DNA from 2 places in the Nocardioides sp. NPDC023903 genome. Region 2 is predicted to be linked to the other one. Evidence: riboswitches for the same ligand, from Rfam matches in the RefSeq annotation. Region 2 holds a riboswitch; the other holds the start of a gene.

Region 1 (4,231 bases), on a different contig from region 2:
CCCTCGCCGGCCAGGGCGGGGACGACCTCGGCCAGCCCGTTGACCGCGGCCGCCGCCTGGGCGGCCGGGTTGATGGCGTACGAGATCCACAGGGATGCCGCCAGGATGATCACCACCAGCGGCCCGAAGGCGTCGTGCGGGTGGAACAGCAGCCCGCCGGTGCGCTGGGAGATGAGCCCGAACTCGACCATCACGACCGCGATGGTGAGCATGAGTACGCCGCCGGCCGCCCAGCCGAGGAGCGCGGCCTCGCCCAGGCTCTCGTGGAGGCCGGGCACGGCCAGGAGCCAGCCGGATCCGATGACGCCGCCCGCGGCGAGACCGACGACCTCGACCAGGCTCAGCTTGTCGCCGTCCTCGGCGGGTCGCTCGTCCTTCTCGGGCTCAGCCGGGGCGGGCTCGACCGGCTTGACGGGCTCGGCCGGCTCGACGGGCTGGGCAGGCGCCGCCGCGGGCACCTGCGCCCGTCGCATCGCCTCGAAAGCGATCGCGGTCATCAGGCCACCGATGGCGGCGACCCAGAAGCTCGACTCGTGCAGCAGCTCGCGAAATCCCGGCGACTTGAGAGCGTTGAGCTGGACGCTGCCGTAGATGGACATCACGAATCCCGCGGCGCACAGGATCATCCTGCCGATCGCGCTGAGGGTGTGCCGCACGCGCTGGTCTCCCACTCCCGATGATTCGAACGTCGAGAGAACCTATCGAATCAGGGCGGTATGGCGCAGGAAGCCTGCTGGATCAACCCAGCAGCGGCGAGAGCGAGGAGAGCGGGACGGTGCGGGCGCCGGCGCGGCGTACATCCTTGACGACCTCGGCGTCGTCGGTGGCGACCAGGATGACGCGGCCGGCGGGCTCGGCGTCGACGAGGTCGCGGATGACGTCGTCGGCGATGACGCCCTCGGGGGAGAAGAGCACCTTGACGCCGCGCGGAGGCACGGCGGTGGGACGTACGGATGCGGAGTGGGCGTCGAAGACGACGGTCGTCTCGGCGCCGGTGCGGGCGGCGATGGGCGCGATCGCCCGCAGCAGCCGCAGCCGCTGGGCATCGAGCGCCGAGTCGGGCCACAGCGCCTTGGAGACGTTGTAGCCGTCCACGATCAGCCGGACCCGTGGCATGGCCAGGAACTGCTCGAGGTGGGCGCTGCTGGTGACCCCGGCACCGGCGGCGGCGTCCGCGGAGGCCAGCTCGGCCTCCACCCGCTCGCCCGGGGTGCCGGTGACCGGTGGCAGCGCCAGCTCGCGACGGAGGCCTCCGGCCGCGTCGAGCAGCGTGTCGAGCAGGAACCGGGCGCGCAGCGAGGCGTCCTCGCGGTCCGTCTTGGACGTACGCCGCTCGGCGGCGGCCTCGCGCTCCAGCTTGTCGATCTGGCTGCGGAGCTGACGCAGCTGGCGGTCACGCGCGGCGAGCTCGTCCTCGGCACGGGCGAGCGCCGCGCGGGTCTCGGTCAGAGCCGCGTCCAGTCCTGTGCCGGCCTCGCGGGCGGCGGCCCGGGCCTCGCCGAGCTTGCGTCGCAGGGCGGTGTTGTCGGCCTTGAGGTCGTCGAGGCGGGCCTTGCGGTCGGCACGGACCTCGCGGATCTCGTCCTCGGCCGCGGCGAGCTTGCTGCGCAGGCGGGCGACCTCGGCGTCGACCACGGGCACCGCGGCGGCGTCGAGCCGGTCCAGGGCCTCCTTGAGCGAGACCTCCCAGCCGTCGGGGCGGATGAGCCAGACGACGGCGGCCGCCTCGGCCGGGTCCTCGGGCAGGACCACGTCGTCGGAGGAGCCCTGGGGGACGTACGCCGGGCGCAGCTGGCTGCCGACCTTCTCCCGGACCTCGTCGTCACTCTCGAGCACCGAGGCGATCATCGCGCCGCCGGCCTTGGCGCGCCGGGCGGGCGCGAAGTCGGCGATCCGCTTGAGCGCGGGCGGGAGCCGCACCACGTCGGGAAGCACCCCGGCCGTGAGCGCGACGATGCGCCCCCGGACCGTGTCGGGGAGCGTCGCGTACGCGGAGACCTCCATGTTCCAAGTGTAGGGACCCGGTCCGCGATCGCCGCCTCGAATACCGTGCTGCGATGGTGATGACACGCCGCACGCAACCGGACGAAAGCAAAAATGTCGGTGCTCGGTGAGACCGTCACAGCATGACGACGAGAATCGACTGTGACACCTGCCTCGTGCGGGGACTGGCGTGCCACGACTGCGTGGTCACCGTGCTTCTGGGGCCGCCTCCGGAGCTGACCATCGAGGACGACGAGCGCCGGGCGCTCGACGTGCTGGCCGAAGGTGGACTGGTCCCGCCGCTGCGCATGGTGGAAGGGATGTAGCCGAACTTTTGGGCGTGGGTGGTTGGCAGGTGGGGGATGCCGTCGGCTAGTGTGCGCAGGAACTTGGCGCTCGTGGGAGTGGGTCAACCGGCCCACGCGAGTGTCGCGCTTAGTCCAGGCCCGCTTCGGGGCGGGCCAGGAGCCGGGGAACCACACCGGTCGTACGCCGCGAAAACGGAGTGCGATCACCTGGGGTGCATCCGCCGCAAGGGCGATCTGGGAGACCAGATCGAGGAGCGGTGGTAAGGCAGGTCGTGCCTGAACCCGTCAGCTCACCCGGTAGGCGTCAACGACTACACAAGGAGACCGTCCGCTCGTGACACGCGACCGGAAGCGACTCATTGCCGGAGTAGCCGGCATCGCCGCCATCGGTGTCGCCGGGATCATTCCCGCAGCGACCCCCGCCCAGGCAGAGCCCGACATCGACGACGTTCGCAAGAAGGTCGACAAGCTCTACACCCAGGCCGAGGCGGCCAACGAGGACTACAGCAACGCCAAGCTGCGGCTTCAGGACCTCAGGGACCAGCTCGACGACCTCAGCTCCGACGAGAAGCGTCAGAGCAAGGAGCTCGACAAGATCCGCGCCGAGCTCCGTGACTCCGTGCTGCGGCAGTTCGAGGGCTCCGACGTCTCTGCCGTCGGCCAGGTGATCACCTCCGAGGACCCGCAGGAGTTCCTCGCCGGTCTCTCCACCGTCTCGTCCTACAACGCGCTGCAGGCCGACCTGCTGGCTCGGTACAACACCGAGGCGGAGGCCCTTCAGGTTCGCCGCGAGGCCACCGAGGACGCCAAGTCCCAGATGGCCAAGGTCAAGTCGACCATGCAGCAGAAGAAGAGCGAGATCGACAAGAAGTACGAGGCGGCCCAGGCCGAGCTCGACGAGCTGGAGGCCGATGAGCTGGAGGAGTTCCAGTCCACCGACACCAGCATCCCCTCCAACCTGCCGCCGCCCTCTGGCCGCGCCAAGGTGGCCGTCGACTACGCCCTCGCCCAGGTCGGCGACGCCTACGTCTACGGCGCCACCGGCACCGAGTCGTGGGACTGCTCCGGTCTCACCATGGGTGCCTGGGGCCAGGCCGGCGTCTCGCTCCCGCACTCCTCCTCGGCGCAGTACAGCAGCGGACCCCAGGTCTCGCGCGACCAGCTCGCCCCCGGTGACCTGGTCTTCTACTACAGCCCGATCAGCCACGTCGGCATCTACATCGGCAACGGCATGATCGTGCACGCCTCCAACCCGAGCACCGGTGTGAAGGTCTCCCCGATGGACGAGATGCCCTACACGGGCGCCGTCCGCCCGGGCTGAGAGTTTGACCCAGCACCCCGAAGGGGCCGATCGTTCGCAGGTGCGAACGATCGGCTCTCTTCTTTCCCGCCCGGTCCTGATCGGGACCGGGCTGGTGCTGGTGATGCTGCTCGCCGGGTTCGTCGGCTGGCGGCTGACCGGCGGGGGCGAGTACGTCGCGCCGACACCGAGCACCGCGCCGGTCGTGCGCGCCGACACCGAAGGCGCCCGGGCCTCGCTGGCGGAGCTGGTCGACGGCGTACGTGAGGGGGCGAAGCCCGAGGGCGATGACGCCGCCTCGGTGGCGGTGCGCAACGCCCAGGCCATCGGCCTCGGGGACGTCACCGCGAGATACGTCGCCGAGGCGGACAACGTGGAGCAGGACGGCTCCTGGACGGCCGACGTCGAGATGTCGTGGCGCATGCCCGGCGATCCCGCGCTGACCGAGGAGCTGAAGGTCGGCTTCGACGCCGACGGCGCGATCACCGGGTTCTCGGCGGCCCAGGGCACCCGGCTGCCGCTGTGGCTCAGCGGCCCGGTCGAGGTGCGCCGCACCGGCTCCACCCTCGTCGTCGTCCAGGCCTCCGCCGAGGTCGCCGACCGCTACGCCGAGCTGGCCACCACCGCGGTCGCCGGGGTC
Region 2 (4,231 bases):
CGCGCCGGCGCTCCTGCCCCAGCTCCAGGACAGGGCTGTGACGAGGATCCGCTGGCCCCACGGCATCGGCGACATGTCGTTCTTCGAGAAGAACGCACCGGCCGGCACCCCCAGCTGGGTCCGCACCGTCATCGTCCCGACAACGGGATCCCGAACCGCCGACCACAGGGAGGGAACACTCACCTTTCCGATCCTCGACAGCCTCGCCGCGCTCACCTGGGCCGCGAACCTCTCCGCGCTGGAGCTGCACGTCCATCAGTGGACGGTCGGCGCCGACGGCACCCCGGCCGGCGCGAACCGGATCGTGATCGACCTCGACCCCGGCGAGCCGGCCGGTCTGCAGGAGTGCTGTGAGGTTGCGCTGCTCGTACGAGAGGCGCTCGGCGCCCGTGACCTCGCCGCGACCCCGGTGCTCAGCGGGAGCAAGGGCGTGCACCTGTACGCGGCCCTGCCGGAGCCCGTCGAGCCGGACGTCGCCACGGCGCTGGCCAAGGAGATCGCCGAGGAGCTTCAGAAGGCCCACCCGCGCAAGGTCACCGCGACGATGACCAAAAGCCGCAGGTCAGGCAAGGTTTTCCTGGACTGGTCGCAGAACTCGGGATCGAAGACGACGATCTGTCCCTACTCGCTGCGAGGCAAAGCGACGCCGACGGTCGCCGCCCCGGTCACCTGGGACGAGGTCTCCGAAGGGGCCGAGGATCCGCTCGGTATCGACCAGCTGGGACCTAACGATGTGATCACGCGCTTATCTGAAAGGGGGGATCTCTTCACAAGCCCTACGGGGCTGTAACTATTGTTCTCTTCATGTCGAACTCCGTGCTTGTCGTAGAAGACCAAGAGGACATCGCTGCTCCCCTGGTGCGCACGCTCCAGCGTGAGGGCTATGACGTCACCTGGGTCGACTCCGGCAAGAAGGCGCTGGAGCTCCTGGCACCTCCGTACGACGCCGAGCTGGTGCTGCTCGACCTGGGCCTTCCGGACATGGACGGGCTCGAGGTCTGCAAGGCCGCACGCGACAACGGCTACGAGGGCGGGATCATGATCCTCACCGCCCGTGACGCCGAGATCGACCTGGTCGTCGGGCTCGACGCCGGTGCCGACGACTACCTGGCCAAGCCGTTCGCGCTGGCCGTCCTCCAGGCGCGGGTCCGCGCCCTCCTGCGCCGCTCGGGTCCGGTCGAGCCCGGCGCCGACGACGACGCCCTGCGCATCGACGTCGCTGCCCACCGGGTCTACGCCGGCGAGCGTGAGGTGACCCTGACCGGCAAGGAGTTCGCGCTCCTGGCCGTCCTGGCCGCCTCCCGCGACAAGGTCGTCTCCCGCGACCGGCTGATGGCCGAGGTCTGGGACGAGAACTGGTACGGCTCGACCAAGACGCTCGACGTCACCGTCGGACGCCTTCGCCAGAAGCTCGAGGCAGCCGGTGTCCAGGAGAAGGTCGTCGCGGTCCGCGGAGTCGGTTTCCGACTCGAAGCAGCGGAGTAAACGCAAGTTCGACACGGCGTCAGACACGTGTTCACTCGGTGAGATGACTCACAAACGACGGCAAAGTCACGCGTGAACACGCCGTTTGTGCTCCGGATTCGGGCATTCGGGATTGGATCCGTTCCAAATCGCATGTCACCTTGGATGAGCCGTGCAGAACGCACGACCGGCCCCGGGTACACGCCGAATCCTGTCCCTCCGGAAGCCGGCCCCTACTACTGAACCCCCTTACCCTCACACTCAGCAGTACGTATGGGACAGGAGCGGGGGACCCAAGTTCCACGCGACTAACTCGGACGGTCGCTTGGGGTGAAGCCATCGTTTGATGGCCGGGCAACCTTCTAGCCCGAACCCGACAGCTCACCTCGCAGGCGTGGGAAGGAACTCACGCATGTCCAAGTCCGTATCCAACCCTGCCCATCGAGGCGCGCCGCGCCCGTTCAGGTCGCCGAACGTCTCGATCGCCCGGTCGATCGCAGGATCTCTCAGCGGCCACGGCAAGCTCATCGGCCGCATCACCCTCGCCAGCGGCATCGCCGCCGGTGCCCTGGTGGCGGTGCCCGCCGCCAACGCCGCCCCGGTCTCCCACGAGACCACCACCCTCGAGTCGACCGCTGAGTCGGCCAAGGTGGTGGAGGCTCCGACCCTGGAGGCCTCGGCCACCCCCACCGCGATGCTCACCGACATCAAGCAGCTCGAGAGGGCTGTCGAGGTGCAGGAGCGCAAGGCCGAGGCAGCCCGCAAGGCAGCCGAGGCTAAGCGCAAGGCAGCGATCGCCGCCAAGAAGGCCGCAGAGGCCAAGAAGAAGGCCGAGGCAGAGGCGAAGGCCTTCGCCGCGAGCCAGGAGGGCAAGATCGAGCGGGCGATCAGCGTCGCCTCGGAGCAGATCGGCGACCCGTACGTCTGGGGTGCCACCGGCCCGAGCTCGTTCGACTGCTCCGGTCTGACGCAGTACGCCTTCAGCGCCGCCGGCATCGAGCTTCCCCGGGTCTCGCGGGACCAGGCCGCTGCGCTGCCGACGGTCCCGAACGACCAGATCCAGCGCGGCGACCTGATGTTCTGGGGCAGCCCGGTCTACCACGTGGGCATCTTCCTGCGCTGGGAGAATGGTCAGGCGATCATGCTGCACGCCCCCAAGCCGGGCTCGGCCGTTCGTGAAGAGGCTGCCTGGGACGGCTGGTTCGCCGGCTCGACCCACCAGGCCTGAGGCTTCTCGGGACCCATATATCCCCCTGGCGCTCGCCCTCCGGTTCCCCTACCGGAGGGCGAGCGCATATTTGAGGGTCCGCGAATCGGGTACGGCACCACGCGTCAAGTAACCTGTAAGACGTGGCAGGCCCCGAATTCGACACCGAGATCAAGCAGCTCCAGGCAACGATGCAGACCATCGGCCAGGTGCTGGACCTGGACGCGATGCGCAAGGAGATCGCCGACCTCGGCGAGCAGGTCGCCGCGCCCGACCTCTGGGACGATCAGGACAACGCCACCCGCGTCACCGGCCGCCTCTCGCTGCTGCAGGGCGAGCTCAACAAGTTCACCGAGCTGCACACCCGCATCGAGGACCTCGGCCTGATGGTCGAGATGGCCCAGGAGGAGGGCGACGCCGACTCGCTCGCCGAGTCCGAGGCCGAGCTTCGCCGGGTGAAGAAGCTGGTCGAGAGCCTGGAGATCCGCACCCTGCTCTCGGGGGAGTACGACTCCCGCGAGGCCGTGGTCACGATCCGCTCCGGCGCCGGTGGCGTCGACGCCGCCGACTTCGCCGAGATGCTGATGCGGATGTACGTCCGCTGGGCCGAGCGCAACAAGTACCCGGTGGAGGTCTTCGACACCTCCTACGCCGAGGAGGCCGGGCTCAAGTCCGCCACCTTCGCGATCCACGCCCCCTACGCCTACGGCACCCTCTCGGTCGAGGCCGGCACGCACCGCCTGGTGCGGATCAGCCCGTTCGACAACCAGGGCCGCCGCCAGACCTCCTTCGCGGCGGTCGAGGTCGTACCCGTGCTGGAGCAGACCGACGAGATCGACCTCGACGAGAACGACATCAAGGTCGACGTCTACCGCTCCTCGGGCCCCGGCGGCCAGTCGGTCAACACCACCGACTCGGCGGTCCGGTTGACCCACATCCCCACCGGCACCGTGGTCTCCTGCCAGAACGAGAAGTCGCAGCTGCAGAACAAGGCCGCCGCGATGATCGTCCTCAAGGCCAAGCTGCTCGCGCTGAAGAAGGCCGAGGAGGAGGCGCAGCTCAAGGAGCTCAAGGGCGACGTCGCCGCGTCCTGGGGCGACCAGATGCGCAACTACGTCCTCAACCCCTACCAGATCGTCAAGGACCTGCGTACGACCTACGAGGTCGGCAACCCGCAGGCGGTCTTCGACGGGGACATCGACGGGTTCCTCGAGGCCGGCATCCGGTGGCGCCGCGGCGCCGAGAAGGCCGAACAGAACTGACCTGATGGATGCGCTGACGCGCACCAGGCTTCCACTCCCGGGCCGCGGGGCGGCGTACGTCTATGACGCCTACGGCCCAGAGGACGGGGTGCCGATGGTGCTGTTGCACGAGCTCGGAGGCAGTGCGAAGCGGTGGCAGGGGGTCATGCCGCAGTTCGCCGCTGACCACCGGGTGCATGCCTTCGACATGCGTGGGCACGGGGACTCGGACTGGGCCTCGGAGTACTCTCACCGGCTCATCGCCGACGACGTGATCGTGGCGATGGACGCGCTCGGGATCTCGGGCGCCGTGGTCGTC

Evidence for each region. Region 2 has a riboswitch for cyclic di-AMP ahead of AB0F44_RS06030 (C40 family peptidase). Riboswitches for the same ligand answer to the same signal wherever they lie in the genome.
Region 1: linked by a shared signal. The riboswitch ahead of AB0F44_RS13380 (NlpC/P60 family protein) and the one ahead of AB0F44_RS06030 (C40 family peptidase) in region 2 are both predicted to bind cyclic di-AMP.

The regions. Positions count from the first base shown of each region.
Region 1 covers NZ_JBEZZS010000010.1:118,049-122,279, reverse strand. Annotated here, with positions in the region: gene AB0F44_RS13395 (APC family permease) at 1-656, opposite strand, end outside; gene AB0F44_RS13390 (NYN domain-containing protein) at 739-2,004, opposite strand; gene AB0F44_RS13385 (hypothetical protein) at 2,127-2,309, shown strand; cyclic di-AMP (ydaO/yuaA leader) riboswitch at 2,406-2,610, shown strand; gene AB0F44_RS13380 (NlpC/P60 family protein) at 2,626-3,612, shown strand; gene AB0F44_RS13375 (hypothetical protein) at 3,653-4,231, shown strand, end outside.
Region 2 covers NZ_JBEZZS010000003.1:216,987-221,217, forward strand. Annotated here, with positions in the region: gene ligD (non-homologous end-joining DNA ligase) at 1-790, shown strand, start outside; gene AB0F44_RS06025 (response regulator transcription factor) at 805-1,485, shown strand; cyclic di-AMP (ydaO/yuaA leader) riboswitch at 1,700-1,871, shown strand; gene AB0F44_RS06030 (C40 family peptidase) at 1,877-2,692, shown strand; gene prfB (peptide chain release factor 2) at 2,815-3,933, shown strand; gene AB0F44_RS06040 (alpha/beta hydrolase) at 3,938-4,231, shown strand, end outside.